Regions from separate parts of the Lysinibacillus sp. NPDC048646 genome, predicted to be linked through region 3. Evidence: riboswitches for the same ligand, from Rfam matches in the RefSeq annotation. Region 3 holds a riboswitch; each other region holds the start of a gene.
What was found. Region 3 has a riboswitch for cobalamin ahead of ACQKII_RS08180 (hypothetical protein). Riboswitches for the same ligand answer to the same signal wherever they lie in the genome.
Positions count from the first base shown of each region.

Region 1: it holds a riboswitch for cobalamin, as region 3 does, so the genes downstream of both, ACQKII_RS19470 (hypothetical protein) here and ACQKII_RS08180 (hypothetical protein) in region 3, are expected to answer to the same signal.
Region 2: it holds a riboswitch for cobalamin, as region 3 does, so the genes downstream of both, metE (5-methyltetrahydropteroyltriglutamate--homocysteine S-methyltransferase) here and ACQKII_RS08180 (hypothetical protein) in region 3, are expected to answer to the same signal.

Region 1 is NZ_JBNNLZ010000023.1:20,493-26,778, forward strand. Features, by position in the region: gene ACQKII_RS19455 (GTP-binding protein) at 1-758, shown strand, start outside; gene ACQKII_RS19460 (hypothetical protein) at 892-1,326, shown strand; gene ACQKII_RS19465 (hypothetical protein) at 1,423-1,815, opposite strand; gene ACQKII_RS19470 (hypothetical protein) at 2,176-2,958, opposite strand; cobalamin riboswitch at 3,228-3,410, opposite strand; gene ACQKII_RS19475 (YdeI/OmpD-associated family protein) at 3,645-4,238, opposite strand; gene ACQKII_RS19480 (hypothetical protein) at 4,459-4,662, opposite strand; gene ACQKII_RS19485 (ABC transporter ATP-binding protein) at 4,857-5,579, opposite strand; gene ACQKII_RS19490 (ATP-binding cassette domain-containing protein) at 5,591-6,286, opposite strand, start outside.
Region 2 is NZ_JBNNLZ010000002.1:188,172-194,457, reverse strand. Features, by position in the region: gene metE (5-methyltetrahydropteroyltriglutamate--homocysteine S-methyltransferase) at 1-2,134, opposite strand, end outside; cobalamin riboswitch at 2,319-2,497, opposite strand; gene ACQKII_RS03185 (hypothetical protein) at 2,564-2,701, opposite strand; gene ACQKII_RS03180 (methyl-accepting chemotaxis protein) at 2,842-4,536, opposite strand; gene ACQKII_RS03175 (C40 family peptidase) at 5,153-6,286, shown strand, end outside.
Region 3 is NZ_JBNNLZ010000005.1:108,230-114,515, forward strand. Features, by position in the region: gene ACQKII_RS08175 (ABC transporter substrate-binding protein) at 1-783, opposite strand, end outside; gene ACQKII_RS08180 (hypothetical protein) at 789-1,328, opposite strand; cobalamin riboswitch at 1,506-1,718, opposite strand; gene ACQKII_RS08185 (hypothetical protein) at 2,032-2,331, opposite strand; gene ACQKII_RS08190 (hypothetical protein) at 3,163-3,711, opposite strand; gene ytvI (sporulation integral membrane protein YtvI) at 3,804-4,862, shown strand; gene ACQKII_RS08200 (NlpC/P60 family protein) at 5,047-6,180, opposite strand.

The sequences.
Region 1 (6,286 bases), on a different contig from region 3:
TGACAGTTACATTTGGCGCACCAAAAATTTTATATATGGAAACAATTGCAACGACTGTAACAGGCTATGGCCATTTTGAACCTTTAAAGCATTATGCTGAAGTGCATTTACGTATGGCGCCAACTACACGTGGTACTGGCAATACGTTTGCCAATGCATGTCACGCCGATGATCTATCTGTCGGGCATCAACGGCTTATTGAAAAGCATTTATTTGAGCGCGAACATCATGGTCTACTAACAGGTTACCCTGTAACAGATATCCATTTCACCCTTCTAACAGGAAGTGCACATATAAAACATACCGAAGGCGGTGATTTTCGAGAAGCGACATTGCGCGCACTACGTCAAGGTCTTGAACAAGCTGAAAATATACTGCTTGAACCCTATTACCGCTTCAAGCTAAAGGCGCCCAACGATTTTATCGGCCGCATGATGACCGATATTCAACAAGCAGCAGGTACATTCGATGCACCACTTTTGACAGAAGAGCAAGTAATATTAACGGGGCGTGCACCTGTCGCTACATTCATGAGCTATAGTACAATCTTTGCTGCCTACACAAATGGCAAGGGCTCACTGTCGCTACAATTTGGTGGCTATGATGTTTGTCATAATACAGAGGAAATCATTGCCCAAATAGCCTACGATAAAAATGCCGATCCTGCGTATAGTTCGTCTAGTATATTTTGTGCCAAAGGAAAAGGCTACTCAGTACCATGGCAGGAAGCACAAGCTGCCATGCATTGCATAAAATAAAGTGAAACTTCAATTAGTGGGGGTTTTCTTCATCTCCCACTGATTGTATGTTGAAACCATCAGGCTTTTACGGTTAGTTGATCGTTCACCTCGTTATCTGTTTCTCATTTTTCAAGAAGAAGGGGGTATATTGTTGAAATCATCGATGTGGCTAGTTTATGGCAGGAAATTTTTTTGGCTAATCGGCTTAATCTTATTAGTAATGTTATGTTCGAATATCGAAAAGATAATCCAACAAACGGTAAGTGAAACATTCAATTTTATGCCGGTCATATGGTCTAATCCGATTATTGCTGTTATTATAGGTTTCTATATTTCTCTTATTATTGTAAAAAAATGGTCATTCAACATAAATCCATCATTATTATGGTGCGTAGCTATTCCTTGTATGTTACTTACGTTTGCCTACCCGGTATTTGCTTCACTCGCATCTATTGAATCATACCAATTAGATATAAAAAATCCTATCATTATCAATTGGCTACTACAAATATATTCTACGGATGTATTCGGTATAATAGCTGGTATGACAGTCATCCTTAGTATCTTTAGCGCGCCTAAGAAATGATTGAAAACTGGACTCGGTTTTTAACATCACCAAACCAGGTCCAGTTTTATGCTTTTCGATTCATGCCTTGCGATCAATTATTTATATAAACTCAATTTACTTCAAAATAGCTGAACCAATGCCAAATACACAACCTGAAGATAAAAAAAATGCATGAAATAATAATGCTTCAGATGTAAATGGGTTAAAGCTGCCAAAAAGCACAAAAATGAACATAGTGGGGATAAAGAAAACACACATACAGCCTAATGGGAAAATAAATAAGCGGTATTTCTTACATTTTGTTTCCATCCAATTAATCAGACGTAAGTAAATAGGCGTTGCCACTAACATAAAGGCTAAAGCCCCACAAAATAAAACAGAATAAATATCATTTCCTAATGATTGATCCCACACTATATTTAATATTTTCTCATACGCATAAAATCCACATAAATAGGCGATTAATGATGTCAAAACATACTGTCCAAGATTCTTAAATAGATGCATTATACACCTCCTTTTTTAACTTTTAGTGCGCGAATGGCATTCTAGAAATTTTCCATCTGATTTAATTATAATAAAGAAAAATTTGGTATTTAAGGATAATATTTAAAGCATATAGTAAAAAGTAGCGACGTGTCCTGGGCAAGGCACGAGCATCGCTCTGCTTATGTATCCTGCTGTGGCTCGTCTTTTGCTTTTTTGAGGATCTGGCTGCCGTTTCAAAACATTTGCAGTTTCTTTCACGCTTTCATCGCCAATGCGATTCGCAGGAATCTACATGAATTTTTCCTTTATATCAAAAAAATAGCATACTAGGCGTACTCCTAGCATACTATTTTCACTTTCGAGATAAGCCCCCTACTATTACAAAGCTTGCGCGGTACTATTTGTCTCTTCAACGAGTAAATAAGCAGGTTCCACAATGACATAACCATGATTATTTGAAAAATCAACTAACACGGTGCCAGGCTGACTCTTTAATAATTGTAAATTATCGATAATTTGGAGCAATAGTTCATGACCATTGCCACGTGGGTGCCAATTTAAATGGTAATCGTTCAGTGCTTTTACAGCTTGCATAAATTGCGAGTAATCGTGCTCTACGTATCTTTTTAGATTCGTATATTTATTGGACTCACGTTTTTTTGCAACTACTAACGCTAAATCAGCCAAATACGTCTCATAAAAACGCATGACCATCGAGCACAATAGATCATTCACACGTGCAGCGCTTAAAATCGGATTTGGGTCAAAATGAAGTCTCTCTAAATTTGGTTTTGCACGAACCGAATCGATACGTGTAATTAATTGATAAGCTTCTCCATTCACTTCATAAACAATCGGATTTGTCGGCATATACATCATAAAGCCATTCTTTCTTGTTTTTAACTCATTAGCCACACTTGCCTTGGCGAATAGATGTCCATCATACCCTTCATTTTGAATCCAAATAATTTCTTTGTTATATAAAATGCGGTCAAATAATCGTTCGTTGCGAATAAGTCCTGTTGCTAAAAACTGATCGACAAGTGATTCAATGACGATTCTTGTCTTCGTCTGCTTGCCTACCTCTGTGCGTGGATGCTTACAAATTTTCATAGCTGATTGCTGTTTTTCCTGTGCTGTACATACATGAATATTCGTCATACGTGCATTCCTCTTTTCGTACATATTTTCAAAACGGCAGGTGTACGTCCACTAAAAAACGGATTTCTCCAGTAAGAGGAAATCCGTCATTCAATGGCTATAACACCTTATACATATCATTCATCACGTAACGTCAAACATTGCCCACATAGGAAAGAATCGGTTCGGTACCGAAGACTTTCATTTACTATTATGGGCGTTTGACGTACTGTGACGAACAGCATATTCTGTTTTGTCAACATGCCACCTCCTATTCCTCGTAGGGTTATGGTGTGTACTCGTAATAGGCAGGTCTCCTGACTTATGGTCAACGCATCTTTCCCCTTCCCGTCTAATGACAGTGGTATTGCAAAGACGCTCACATTTTACAGTTGCGGGACAGTGTCGGACTTACACCGACTTCCCTTTTAAGTAAATTGCACGCAATTTACACCTATTACTACACGCTATTCAGTTGTGAAGGAAAATGAACTAAGTCACATTCCTTATAGAATTACTACTATTAATTGTAAAGAACTCTATTTCCAATGTCAATTATAACAAAATATTCCATCTATTAATACTTTTCGTGTGATGTAGAGTAAAGAGGCTTGAATTTTAACTAAAGCTCCAGTTCGTTCAAAAAAGCAGTTTTTCAGCAAAAAAGAATATCTTATAGTTTGGTTAATTTACTTTCTCTCAATAAACTAATCGTTTAATCCTTTTCCATCGAGAATTTGCTGCATATATTTTTCAACCCTTGACTGTCGTGTTTTGGCTTGTTTGGGTTGAGAAAAATAAAGAATGTAAGCCCTTTGCCGACCCGGTGTCAATACTTCAAAAGCAGTTTCCAATGCAGGGACCTCATTGAATTTATTTTGAAGTTCTTCAGGAATGATGATTTCTGTATTCTTTTTATAATTCACTTCCAAACCGGCCTTTTCAACTTCAATGGCTTCATAAATATAATCTTTCAAGATAGTTTCCATTTCAACGATTTCTAGAACATTGGTAAACCGAATCTGGCGTGCCGCCTGTACATTTTCTGTTTGTTGGATTAGAATCCTATGGGGATCCTGTAACAAGGCACCTTTATGAAACAAAAGTGCACAATAGTCTTTAAATCCATGTATTAAAACGATGTTTTTATTGTCAAACATGTAACAAGGATGCTTCCACTTTATTTCTTCAGCCAGCTCACAGTCAAGAACGATATCTCTCAACTTCTCATATTCTTCCTTCCACTTTTTTGCTTTACTTAAAAATTCATCAACCTTCGGATTCATTCTACTATTTGTCATCAAGGAACACCCCGCTTCAGTTTTTCGATCAGTCGTAAGCCTAACCGTTATAGTGAAAAGTCTCCGTTGAAGCCCCGATTTCTTCACTTGAAATGCCTTCAAGCGTAAGTGAGGCACTGAATGATTGTGCAACATTGAAACATTGTACATCTTTGTTACGTTTGTAATGGCAATATCCAGATTTCCTCATCTTTCGTGTGTGAAACTTCTTGAACTATCATTAATCGCTAAGTAACTTAGCTCGAATCGTCTCAATAGGAATATGAGAAGTACCTAGCTGTTCAAGATTTTCAAGTTGATCGCGTGTCATATAGTACATGCTCATACTTCCGTTAATGCCAAGTCGAACTTCGAATAAATTATCATCTAGCTGCGTTATTTCTAACGAGTTATTGTGGTCAAGTTGTAAGTTTACACTTTTCATATGCTATCTCCCCTTTTAAATTATAACGTCAATACTGATAGAAGATATATTTAAGTACTTTGACAACGTGTTGTTGTAGCATATGAGGGAGTCTTCAATCGGCTCTCAGTTAATTTATCGAAATCTAGTTGTTTAACAATCGCGAATGTGTGTTAAATTTTACATTTAATAATATTTTGGAGCTTTTCAACAAGTCATCTCATTGCTTGAAATAGCTTTTGGGCGTAGTTGTCTGTCAATTGAAAAACACCTTTTTCTTTTTTACTTTCATCGACAATGACGCCATCCTTCATGACGTATACACGCTCACATAAATAGGAAACAGCCTTTAAATCATGGGAAATAAATAAGATCGCCATGTTTTGTTCTTTATTGAGGGAGATCAATAAATCAATAATCTCCCGCTGAATTAATCGGTCTAAGCTAGAAACAATTTCGTCGCACACTAACAATTTGGGCTCCACTAAAATGGATCTTAACAAATTAACTCGTTGCCTTTCTCCCCCACTTAGCTCATTGGGCAAACAACTTAACACAGTGATTGGTAGCTTGACCTTTTCGAGCATGACCAGTAAATAGTCGTTTGTCACTGATTGTTTATGCTGTAATGGTTCCAATAATGATTCCTTCACTGTCCACATGGGGTTTAAAGCAGCAGTTGCATTTTGGAAGATCAACTGACAGTGTTCATAAAATGACTGGCAATTTTTCTTCGTAATGGGCTTTCCATTAAAATGAATGTGACCTTGGTTGGCCTTCTCCAATTGCATAATGATTTTGGCAAGCGTGCTTTTCCCGCTGCCACTCTCGCCTACTAGCCCAACGACTTCACCATGTCCAATGCATACATTCACATGCTGTAGTACTTGCTGCCCTCTAGGAAAGCTTTTACTAACATTTTCAACTTGCAGCAACAATGACATTCCCCCTAAAAATGATTCGCTAATAGTAACTTTGTATATGGATGTGTCGGCATTTCAAATACATCGCTTACCTGTCCCGTTTCAACGACCTCACCTTTTTTCATGACAACTACTGAATGTGCGGCCGAAACAGCAATGTCCAAATCATGCGTTATCAGTAAAATGGTAGTTCTTTTTTCGTTATTGAGTTTTTTCAGCAAATCCATAAAATCCTTTTGAATCAGCATATCGAGTGCAGATGTTGGTTCATCAGCTATTAACAATTCAGGCTCAATATATAATGCACAAGCGATCATACACCGTTGCAACATCCCTCCAGAGAGTTCAAAGGGATAGCGTTCCATTATTTCTTCCGTTAAATCTAAGTCCTGTAAAATTAAAAGCATTTTTTGATAAAATGCTACTTTCGTATGACCTTTTTTCTGCCCTGTCAATAGAAATAATTGATGCTTCATTTTTTTTGAGGGTGAAAAGCTGTTGGCAGCATCCTGAAAGATTGTAAAGAAATGCATTTTCCGCAACTCTACTCTTTCTTTTAGGGACATTTCCAGTAAATTCTTTTCATTTAAAAAGATGCCCCCCGACGCATATGCATGCGCAGGTAATAAGCCCAGAATTGCAGATACAGTCATACTTTTCCCACTACCACTCTCACCAATAATCGAAGTAATACGGCCCTTCGGCACTGTAAACGTGACATA
Region 2 (6,286 bases), on a different contig from region 3:
TGTGTAGCATTTCGTCTTCGCTCGGTATTCGTGGACTATGAATATCGTAGACACCAAGGCCAATGCCTTTTTCGTATGGATTTACTTGAAGTGAAGAAATCAGCTCGCCATGACTACGAGACGTTTCAATGGATATCACATCTGCATCGAGCGCACTTATTGGATCGATAAAATCATTAAACTCGCAGTAGCACATATGTGTATGAATTTGTGTGTCATCCTTCACACTCGCTGTGGCAAGCTTAAAGGCATTGACTGTCCACTCCAAATAGCTACCCCAATTTTCTATACGAAGTGGTAAGCCTTCTCGCAAAGCAGGCTCATCTACTTGAATGATTGCAATACCTGCCGCTTCAAGTGCCTCCACCTCTTTTCGTAGTGCCAACGCAATTTGATAGGTCACATCTTTTCGTGAAATATCATCACGTACAAAGGACCAATTTAAGATGGTTACCGGACCCGTTAGCATTCCTTTTACATATCGATTTGTTAGACTTTGGGCATACACTGTCTCTTTTACCGTCATCGGTGTTTCCCACGCAACATCTCCGTAAATAATCGGTGGCTTGACACAGCGCGAGCCATAGGATACGACCCATGCCTTTGCCGTAAAAGCAAAGCCTGTTAACTTTTCACCGAAGTATTCCACCATATCAGTACGCTCAAATTCACCATGCACCAACACATCAATATCCAACTCTTCTTGAATAGCAATCCAACGTTTCGTTTCTTGTGTTACGAATGTTGCATACTCTTCATCTGATAACTGTTTCTTACGCCAAGCACTACGCATACGTTTGACCTCATCTGACTGTGGGAAGCTACCAATCGTTGTTGTTGGGAATAAAGGTAGCTGTAATAGTTCCTGCTGAATATGTTGGCGAGATTGAAAATCATGCTGACGTTCAAAATCCTGTGTCGACACAGCTTGTACAGCCTGTTGAATAGCTCTATTATTACGTACTGGATGATTTTTTAAAGCTTCGATTGCCTTCATACTCTCCGAAATTGTTTGATTTGTGGCATGATTTTTTTCCTGTACATATTTTGTTACTTCTGTAATTTCTACTAATTTCTCATCTGCAAAGGCAAGTGCATTTTTTAGAACGGGATCTAACTTGGTCTCGCGTGCAGTCGTAATCGGTACATGCTGTAAACTACATGAGGACTGAATCCACATATCCTTTGCATTGCTCAACTGTTCAATCGCTTTTACGGTCGTGCTCACCTGTGCTAAATTTGCACGCCAAATATCTCGACCATTAACAACGCCAGCAGCTAAAACTTTATCTTGAGGGAAGCCATATTGACGCAGTGACTCCATGTTTTTATCGTAGCCATGAACAAAGTCTAAACCAATTCCTTGGACAGGAAGTGCTACTAACTGTTCATACGCTGATAACGATTCAAAATAAGTTTGTAGCATAATATTTGCGTTAGGGACAGCTGCTGTTAATTGCGTATAGATTTCCTGAACGAGCTTCACCTCTGCCTCCTCTAATGTTGTGACAAGGGATGGCTCTTCTAACTGTATCCACTCGGCACCAGCGTCTACTAGCTCTTTGATAACCTGCGTATAAAGGGGGAGTAACGCTAAAATAAAAGCCACCTGTGTTTTTTTATCATAACCCTTTGTCAGCTTACAAAATGTATAAGGCCCAATGAGAGTTGGCTTTGCTGTAATGCCAAACGCTTCTTTTGCTTCTAAGAAATCAGCGAGAATTTTATTTTCCGTGAGCTGTAATGTTTGTCCCTCGAATTCAGGCACAATGTAATGATAGTTCGTATTAAACCATTTGGTCATTTCACAAGCAACTGCGTTGTCGTTACCACGAGCCGCACTATAATAGGTGTGTAAATCTAGCTGAGTTCCCTGCCAGTCAAAGCGCTTTGGCACTAAGCCAAACATCATCGCTGTATCAAGTATCCTATCATAATAGGTGAAATCGCCTACGCTTACGATATCTAAACCATAACGAAGTTGCTTTTCAATGCGGGCTAAGCGTATTTCTTTTAACTGCTGTAAAAAGTCCTCCTGTGAAAGCTCATTTCTCCAAAAAGTCTCTAATGCTTTTTTCCATTCGCGGTCTTCCCCGATGTACGGATAACCAATGGCTGTAGTTGTGTACGTCATGTCACTCTCTCCTTTTGTATGCAAATAAAAAAAGCCATTCTCCTATTCGGAAAATGGTTTATGGTCTGTCGAAATTAACTATAACGAAACGATACGAAATTCATTGTGAAATCGTACTATTTCTTTCGTTTCGCACAGTGCCGGTATGGTCACATCTCACCACCTATTTCCACGTAGGTTATTTGGTGTGTACTAGATATTGGCAGGTCTCCTGGCTTCTCATCAACACGCCTCACAGCCTTCCCAGTTTCCCAGTGGCATTTGTGATTTGCTCCGATTTACAGTTGCGGGACAGCGTCGGATTTACACCGACTTCCCTTTTAAGCCAAACTTTCATTTGGCACCAACTCTTACACAATATTCAATTATGCTCTAACTATAGCATATATTTTTCAGAAAAGTAGAATTATTTCAGTAATGATTGCGTTGCTAGCCATCACACTCACAATGTTTATCCGTCACTTTGATGATTCTATCCATCACATTCGCAGTTTTATCCGTCACTTTGATGATTCTATCCATCACATTCGCAGTTTTATCCGTCACTTTGATGATTCTATCCGTCACATTCTTAATTCTATCCGTCAGTTCCTAAAATTAGAAGAAAGGAGCAAGGTAAACATTTTTACTGCCATGTCGAGTAGAGATAATCGAACCAATGCAGTAACTCTCAAAAGCAGCCATCTATCATGGATGGCTGCTTCACTTTACAATTTAAATTGCTGCACTTCTTTATTTAAACTATCCGCCATCAATGCTAATTGCTCGGTATTTTTCGCGATTTCGTCCATCGTTCCAACGGTTTGATCTATGGTAGCAGTCGTTTCTTCAACACCCGCTGCCGACTCTTCCGAAATGGCCGCAATCTCATCAATGGATCGGTTGATTTGCTCAGTGGTTGTAGATATATCTTGCAAATTTCCGGTAATTCCTTGAATATTCATAAACATATTATCCACTGCAGATGCTATATTTTCAAAAGTTGCACTCGTATTCGTAATTTGCTCGGTGCCATTCTTTACCTCTTGATATCCCTTTTGAAGCGATGCTGTCACACCCACTGTTTCACTTTGAATACGCGCCACTATCGACGAAATATCCGTTACAGAAAATGACACTTGTTCTGCAAGCTTTCGAACTTCATCGGCTACAACGGCAAAGCCTTTACCCTGCTCTCCTGCTCTAGCCGCTTCGATGGCAGCATTCAATGCTAATAAATTCGTTTGATTCGCAATATTGTCAATAACTGATACTAATGTGGAAATTTCTTGCGATTGACGATTTAAATCCTCAACCTTGGTAACAGCCTCATAAATAATTTGGTCGATGGCAAACATTTGCTGGGTAGACGCATCCATCAACTGTTGACCACTTGCTGTGAGCTTTAATACTTCCTTCGAATGTCCTTGTAAATTGACACCTTGTGTATTTGCCTGTTGCACATTCACTTTAAAAGCGTCAATCATTTGAGCTAAATCACTGGCATTATGCGCTTGAGATTCTGAGCCACCCGCTAACTCTAGCATCGTCAGTGCGGTTTGCTGTGCACCCGTTTTCACTTCCAGCGAAGATTGTGCTAACTCTTCACTACTAGCAGCAACATTTTCCGAAACGACATGTATCGATCCTATTACTTCATGAAGCTTACGATTCATGGTGTTTGTAGATTGTACAAGTAAGCCAATTTCATCCTGCATTCTTTCTGGTAGAGCTGGCTGACTAATGTCCCCTTCGGCCATCTTTGATAGTTGTTCAATGACAGCTTTTATCGGATTAGCAATCATGCGCGCAGAAAAGTAAGCGGTTACAATCGCGAGTATCGTTGTCAATAAACCTATGAATACACCCAAGTGCATCGTGAATTTAGATTGAGCAATCATCTCTTCACCAAGCTTATTAATGGAATCCTCCCTTGCCAAGGCAAGCCCCTCATAGCTTTGTCGTATCTCAGCTGCTAAATTATCAATTGCATTTAGGTTTTCAATGGCAATTTCGATATTTCCTTTATCGTACTCATCAAATACTTTCGCTTGTACATAATTCCGCCACTCTCTTGCCTTTTCAACAGTAGTGGCTAAGCTTGCATCTGTCGAAAATTTATTTAAAATGGCATTATTTTCTTCTGCTATTTTTATATAATCTTCAAATTCCTTTTTATACTGCTGATCACCAGTTAAGACATAGCTTTTGGCAGCAGTTGTTCTGACACTAATCGTTGAGGCAAGCTTTTCATTTGCTGTTAGTAGCTGTAATTCTTTATGCACTATATTTTCACTCGCAGTAATGACTCGTTTGTTTGCAAAATAGCTGTAGGTGTTAAAACATGCTATAAAAAATACGACAATAAAAAATCCGCTTAAAATTTTCGCTCTGATTGTCTTGAACCTAAGTTTCCGCAACATACTATTAGCCCCCTTTTTAGTGAAAAAATACAAATTACGAGCAATTGTTCGTGTAAATCACCTACTTTTTTCGTTATTATTTGTAATATTATCCATTAAATCAACCTAAATATATCATACATTCCCTATAAATCCCATGACTCGAATTATGTATTTAATTGGTGTTTCTTATCAAAATATTTCACAGAAAACATGCTTTTATTAGTAATTTATAAATAAGAAAGTTATTTTTATATCATTCCTTAAAATTATTTTGATATTTTTATTTCTTGTGCATAAGCTATTGATTGATGAGAGATTTGTCGCGACTTTCTATTCTAAATCATCCAGATATAAAGCTACAGCAATCAGCACATCTGAGTTTAATGTTTACAGATCATCAAGTATCACTAACAACATTGACACCAATTTCTGCAAATAATACAGTAACTGAAATATTTGTAATCAAACTGTAAATTCCAACGACAAAGCCTTTTGTACCAAGCTTTAAAGCTTTTACAGGCAGTCCGTGGAAACATTTACCTAGAAGAACTTACACTTTTTCATGCTACGATTATTCCAATCACTAGCCAACAGAATTATTCCAATCGCTAGTATCTAGGAGGTAACACATCGCATGAAAAAACAATTTTTAACCACTACATTAGCACTAACATTAGGTTTTAGCTCATTGGGCATGGTTCAAGGTACCATTCATCCAATTGAAGTAGAGGCTGCCACTACAAATGCACAGAATAACGCTCAAGCCGTTGCGACGAAAGCGGACCAACTCATTCAAACAGGAAAAAGCTTAATAGGTAAGGCAACATACAGCAATACAGTATACAAGCCTACATCTCCTTACAAATTTTCTTGTGCTTCATTTTTAATGTACATTTTCGAGAAGAACGGTGTAGATCTTGGGACTTATAATGAAAATTATATGATACAGCAAGGGACATATGTTGCGAAAAATCAATTACAAAAAGGGGATTTACTATTCTTTAAAAGTAAAAAAACCGGCACAGACCCTGATCATGTAGGCATGTATATTGGTGACAATAAAATGATTCATATGGCTGATAGCCAGCAAAATATCGTGATTTCTGATTTAAATAGCAAGCCATATTATACAGATAATTATGTATCTGCGCGAAGAGTCTTACCTACTTTGCTTTCAGCTAATCCAGCAACGAAGGGCGATAAAATTGTTGAAAACGCCTTAACTTATAAAAACAAAGTCACAATGAGCACAACAAATAACGAATCATCGCTACGCTTTACGGCACCAGGGTTTGTAGATTTTGTCTATCGAAAAAGTGGCGTGAACCTTGGTAAAACAACTTTAAAGGAACAAATGAATATTGGAACAACTGTTTCACGTGCCAATTTAAAGAAAGGCGATTTAGTATTCTTTAATAGTGTCAAGGGCTCTCAAACCCCTTCACTTGTAGGCATCTACGCTGGGGATCATCGTATCATCATTCCAAATTCTGATGGTGTTATGACAAGAGTGTTATTCGTCGACTACTACAATGAGCATTATATTACAGCAAAACGTGTTTTTTCAGATAACTCAACACCGACTACCGACGCACCGTCAGCTTCTGCTGATAAAATCATCGCTACTGCTTCGAGTATGACTGGAAAAGCAAAATTTGGCTACACGTATAATGAAAACTCACTGACATTTACAAGTGCAGGGTTTACCTATTATGTCTTTAAACAACATGGGATTGATTTAAAGGATAAACTAGCGAGCAAACAGGCA
Region 3 (6,286 bases):
TTCGCCGTAATTTACAGTTGTTAGAATGACTTCAGGGTTTTTAGCAATGACGTTTTCCTCAGAAACCTTTACCCAATCCTTTTTGTCAGCAAATACATTGTTCACTTTAGCCGCATTTAAAATTTCTTGTTGGAATGTACCTGAACCTGCTGTATAAATCTCTGGCTTCGGACTAATTTCCAAGTAAACATTTTTTTGTTTTTCTACATCTTTTACTTTTGCTTGAACATCAGCTATTTTAGCCTTGATGTCTTCATTTAGTTGATCACCTTTATCCTCAACACCCATGACAGTCGCAATTTGTTCTATATCACCATAGACATCTTCAAATGAAGCTGCTGATTTGATAACAAATACTTTTACACCTGCATCTTCAAGTCCTTTTAACGCATCGTCCTTACCATTAGCAGAGTAAGCTATCACCACATCTGGATTTAATGATACAATGCGTTCGCTATTAAACGTACTAGAATCTGATACACGTTCAATGTTTTGTGCTTCCGCTGGATATGTATCATACTCTGTAGCACCTACGATTTTATCACCTACACCTAATGCAAATAAGATTTCTGTATTGCTTGGCTGTAAGGATACAATCGTTTTTGGTATAGCATCAAATGTCACTTCTACACCACGATCATCTGTCACTTTATAGCCTGATTCAGCTGTTTTTTCTTCCTTCGATGTGTCCCCATTCTTCGCTTCATCAGTTGTACCGCAGCCTACTAGGACAAACGCTAACATCAAAATCGAAAGCCATTGGAAATTAACTAATTTTTTCACTTCACTCATTCTCCTTTTTTCTTTTTCATTGGGTATGATTTACTTATAAACGGAATCTCGGCGATTCCAGCCTGTTGATTCATGTATATAGCCATTACGAAAAATACATTGGCCAGTAATCCTAGATAATCGAAAAGGATGGTTGGTACTTCTCGCTCCTCAGACACTTTGTGCAAGGCACGGTATGATTTCTTTGCTTCACTTCGACATAAATGAAGGGCAGCAGCAGCCTCCGTCCCCTGAGGTAAAACAAAGTTTTGAATCTCTTCCCTAACATACTCAACGTAAAAATCATAACGATTGCTAAGCCATGCTAAATCTTCGTCGGTTACAGCTAATTTGCCACGCACCGAACCATTCACATGATAGGCCATTGGCAAAATTGCCATCAAATCAGCTGCCACAACTTCAACCGTTTCTTTCTTTATAGCAGCTAATGCAACACCCACATGCGTTGTTAAACTATCTGTACGAATCTCATAATCTACCAATGATATTTTTTCACGCATAAACGGATAACATGAATAACGTGCATTTTTTTTCAAACCTGAGACCCCACTTTCTTTCGCGAAACTATTCTTACTTACTGGATGAAAGTAAAAGTGCATAAAAAAAAGCCGCTCCCGATTAACAGAGAGACGACGAAAATGCATAAATAGCGTCGCTTTGACACGACATTGCCTATGTATTTGCCGTATATCCCCCTAACTTCCGAAGAGTATTTATACGCTCAAATAAAGGTCGGTCTCCTGGCTTGTACAGTTCGCTACCTTTATGTAGCGATGTCATAAAAACCTTCCCATCTACTAGAGTTATGATTCTTCGACAGTGGCTTAATTTTATGATATCTGTACTTACAGTTGCGGAAACAGCTTCGGTTTTACACCGAATTCCCGATTATGCTATGGCCTAGCACCCTTATTCTGCAAGAATTATTCACTTGTAAAGCAGTGTATCATATATTGTGTTGAAAAAGTAGTTGCGAAATTGCGGAAAACTTAATCGAAAATATACAAAACTTAGCACTATTTCTACATAACGATTAGCTATTCGTGTTTCTCCCTCAAAAATTCTAATTAAAGTATGACTATAAGATTTTATCAATAGCTTGCTCAATATCAAGTTGTGAATCAGTTGGTTCAAAGCGAGTAATCGTTTTACCGTTCCCATCCACTAAAAATTTTGTAAAGTTCCAGTGAATATTACGACCATCTAAAAAGCTAGGTACAATTTGGACAATGGATTGAGCTAGCTTTTTTCCTGCATATTCGCCTTTCCAAATTCTCGAAAATCCACTTCATGCTTCAAATAATTGAATAATGGATGTGTTGTCTCACCGTTTACTTGCACTAATTCAAAAATTGGAAACGTCACACCATAGTTAACTTTACAAAGCTGTATAGTTTCCTCACCATCTTCAGGATTTTGATTATCAAACTGATCACAAGGAAAACCTAAAACTACGAAATTATTCTTACCATATTTCTCATGCATTTTTTGTAAATCTTCAAACTGATATGTAAAACGACATTGGTTGGGAGTAGACAAATTTGTCTACTTCTTAATACCGACTTTATTAATTAATACTAATTGTATATTGACCCGCTTTATCTAACTACCATAACTTTTAACACTTGTTGCCAAATTATGAGGCGTACTTAGAATATTCAAACCAAATATAGAAATATCACTCTCTTTTGTCCTCAAAGCGCTGTCGCAATACTAGAGCCGAGACAGCGAACACCGCGAAAGCTACTGTTGAGGCGGCAGCAACCATCTGCAACACGTTTCCCGTTGGGGATTTGAACAACAGCGCGACCGAGATGATTAAAACGGCACCAGTTAAACCCATTCCCAAGATCGAAATCACCAAAACCTTGTTCATCGTATTAATACTGGAAAAAAGAATTTTTTCACCTTCGACATAATAAAACCTCCTATTTTTCAGTATTTTGTTACAAATTATTAATTCTACATCAAATTGAAATCATCCTCCTTTTAACATATAACTCCTTTTCATATTTTTCATGATTATAGCAATAAACTAAATTTTCTCCAACAAACGAGTTTCCAAATCAATTTCGCCTTGGCGTAATTGCGTCCGGATTTTGAATTGTGTCCGCACAATTCAAAATCCGTGACATCTGCCGGAGGCTTTGGGCCAACATAATGTTGGTCACTCAGTCGTTGCCACAGGACGTGGCGTTCTTAGACTGAGTTCCTCTATTTCAGTAGGTGTTTGGACACCCACTGAAAAGGAACCACACCCGCATTCATCTCACCACCTTCAGAGGTGGGAGTCTTCTGTACCTGTCGCTACGCTTTCGGTACAAAAAATATCTGCTGAATGGAGATAAAAAAAACAGCCATTACGCTTGTTTAACGAATGGCCATCTTATATTTCTTTTTATATTTTGCATCTTGTTCTTCTTCAATTAATCTTTGTGCAATTTCCAATAGTTTCGTGTCATTCGTGGCATCAAACAACTTTTTAAAGGATACAATAATATCATATCGCATGAGTGCCGGGTGTTTTTCGTCAATACATGTTTGGAATCTTTTTGCTAAATATGAAACAATTAAATCTCTTTGCACCTGTCCTGCAAGACCAATTTGCCAAATTGCTTGTAGACTATGTCTTGCTGTTACGGTTTTATCATCATACGTTACTGCCCAGATTTTCAAAAAATCCTCTAGTACACGTTCTTCTGGATCACTTTTTGCCGCCAATGCGCATAAAAACTGTACTGCTCGCGCACGCACATGTCCATCTTTATATGTAAGGGCTTGAATGAGATGCTCCCAGACTGCGTATGTCCAATCAACTGGTTCTTGCATAATTTTCATCAATTTTTCGTAAGACTCGTATTGAATTTCACGGTCAAGCTCTGTTAAATTACTAAAAAGTTGCAAAACCTCTTTTTCCATGATTCATCCCTACCTTTATTCTGTCAGAACGTTATAAACTTTTAAATTTTTTATGTTACACTTAACTTAATTTATACCAAGAAGGAGAGTTTATGAATAAATCTATTACCCGAAAGTTGATTTTACGAACGCTTGTGATTATATGCCTAATAATTGCGGCATATTTTATCATACCAGTCTCCGTGCCTATTATACTGGCTGGAATTACCGCTTTTTTCTTAGAACCAATTGTTATGTTTTTTAAACGCAAATGGAAAATGTCACGTAAAATTGCAGTCGCCTTCATTTACATAATGAGCGTTATCTTTATTTCTATTATTTGTTACTTTACTATTACACAGCTCATGTCGCAAATAATAATAGTTTCTAAGCAAGCCCCTTATTATATTTCTAAGATATCGGAAATGTGGCTTCACATGCAAGATAACATTTCTAAATATACCGAAGACTTCCCCGCTGAAGTGAGTACCTCACTTCAAAATACGACGTTGGATTTCATCAAGAAAATTGAAGAATCTTTTCTAAACTTCTTTAATTATACCAAAGTTACCGCATTCTTTTCGGAAATTCCAAGCCTCTTTATTAGTCTTCTCGTATATATGATTGTTCTATTTTTATTTATGCTCGATTTGCCAAAATTAAAACAGGTTACTTACAAATATTTAAAGCCATCTACTGCTAAAAAGATGAAAATAATCTCCAATCGCTTAAAAGATGCAATCTTTGGTTTTATGAAGGCACATTTACTCGTTAGCTTTATTATTGGCGGTGTCACACTTGTTGGACTTCTCCTTATCCAACCAAAATATGCTGTCACTATGACCTTGATCATTTGGCTTATCGACATTATTCCATTCCTGGGATCAATTATTATTTTGGCACCTTGGGGACTTTATCATTTATTAATGGGGAACACATCCATTGCTGTTCAATTATTCATCTTAGCAGTAATTTTACTCATTATTCGTCGAGTAGTCGAGCCCAAAATGATGGGAGATCATATTGGATTATCTACTTTACCAACATTAATAGCAATGTTTATCGGACTTCAGCTATTTGGTATTATTGGTTTACTCACTGGACCATTCTTTATTATTTTATTCTTCGCTTTAAAAGAAACAGGCATTATCAAGTGGAACTTCAAAATTTAACTTATTAGAAAAGCGCATTCGTGGCAGTTAAGCTGCGATATGCGCTAGAAAATGAATTTTAATGTAATTGCCACATATAGCAACTTTCCTTTATATTTTTTTAACCTTTTAAAAAGGCCATCTCTGTAATTTGCTCTACAAAGATGACCTTTTTGCTATTTAAATCGTCTATATAATAGTAGGATTATTGAATGCGACCGAAGCCTACTAAATATTGATTCCACCAATCAAGTGATTCGATGACAACACCTTTGTTTTGCGCATCAATCATCGTGTTGTTGCCTAGATAAATACCGACATGTGCTACGCCTGATCCATAGCTGAAGAATACTAAGTCACCAACACGTGCTTCACTTGCGGAAATGCGTTGTGTTGCTAAATATTGCTGAGATGCTGTACGTGGTAATGAAACTCCCGCTTGCTTGTATGACCATTGTACAAGGCCTGAACAGTCAAAACCTGTTGATGGATTGCTACCGCCCCATACGTAACCACGACCTAAAAATTGTTTAGCTGTTGAAATAGCATCGCCAGAAGATGCTGTACCTGTACCTGAACCAACAACGATTGATTGCGTTTTACCACCATTACTAATATTAGTTGTTTGCATTACAGGTGCAGCAGATTGAAGAGCACGTAAACGAGCCGCTTCTTCTTCAGCTGCTTTCCGTTCCGCCTCTAAGCGTTCCTCTTCTTGTTTCGATGCAATTTGAGCCTTTAACGCAAGTGATTTTGCTTCGTTTTCAGCTTTTTTAACTTCCATTTCGCTTTCTTTTTGTTGAAGCGCTTGGAATTGCTTTTGTAATTCTTTTTGTTTTTCATCTAAAGTTACTTTTTGTTCTTCTAATTTGGCTTTATCTGCTTCTTGTTGATTGACTAATTCTTGGTCTGCATCCATTAATGTTTTAACCGCTACGACACGGTCCATTAAGTCTGCAAAGCTTTTCGCTTCAAGAACTACGCTTAAATAAACACCCACTGTGTTATCCTGCGCTTGGTATGCAGCCATACGTTCACTCAAAATAGCTGAACGTTGCTCAATACGCTTTTCTGTTTCCACGATACTCGCATCAACTTCTTTAATATCTGCTTGTACTTGGTTAAATACTTTCACTTTTTCGTCAATATCGTTTTGGAGATTTGTTAATTCCGCCTCTAATTTCTTAACTTCGGCATCAATCTGAGCTTTTTTCTCAATCATATGTTGAGAAGTTTCTTCTGCGTGCACTTCGGTTGGTTGGACTGTATTAAATAATAAGCCGCCAGCAAGTGCTAATGTTAGCACCATCGACTTACGCCATTTATTGCGCTTACCCACTAATCTTCATTTCCCTTCATCCATCAATTTCGCTCTTGGTGTTCTATGTAATCACTTGAACGATTTTTATTTATCATCAAATTTACGTTTATACTTTTATTAGCCT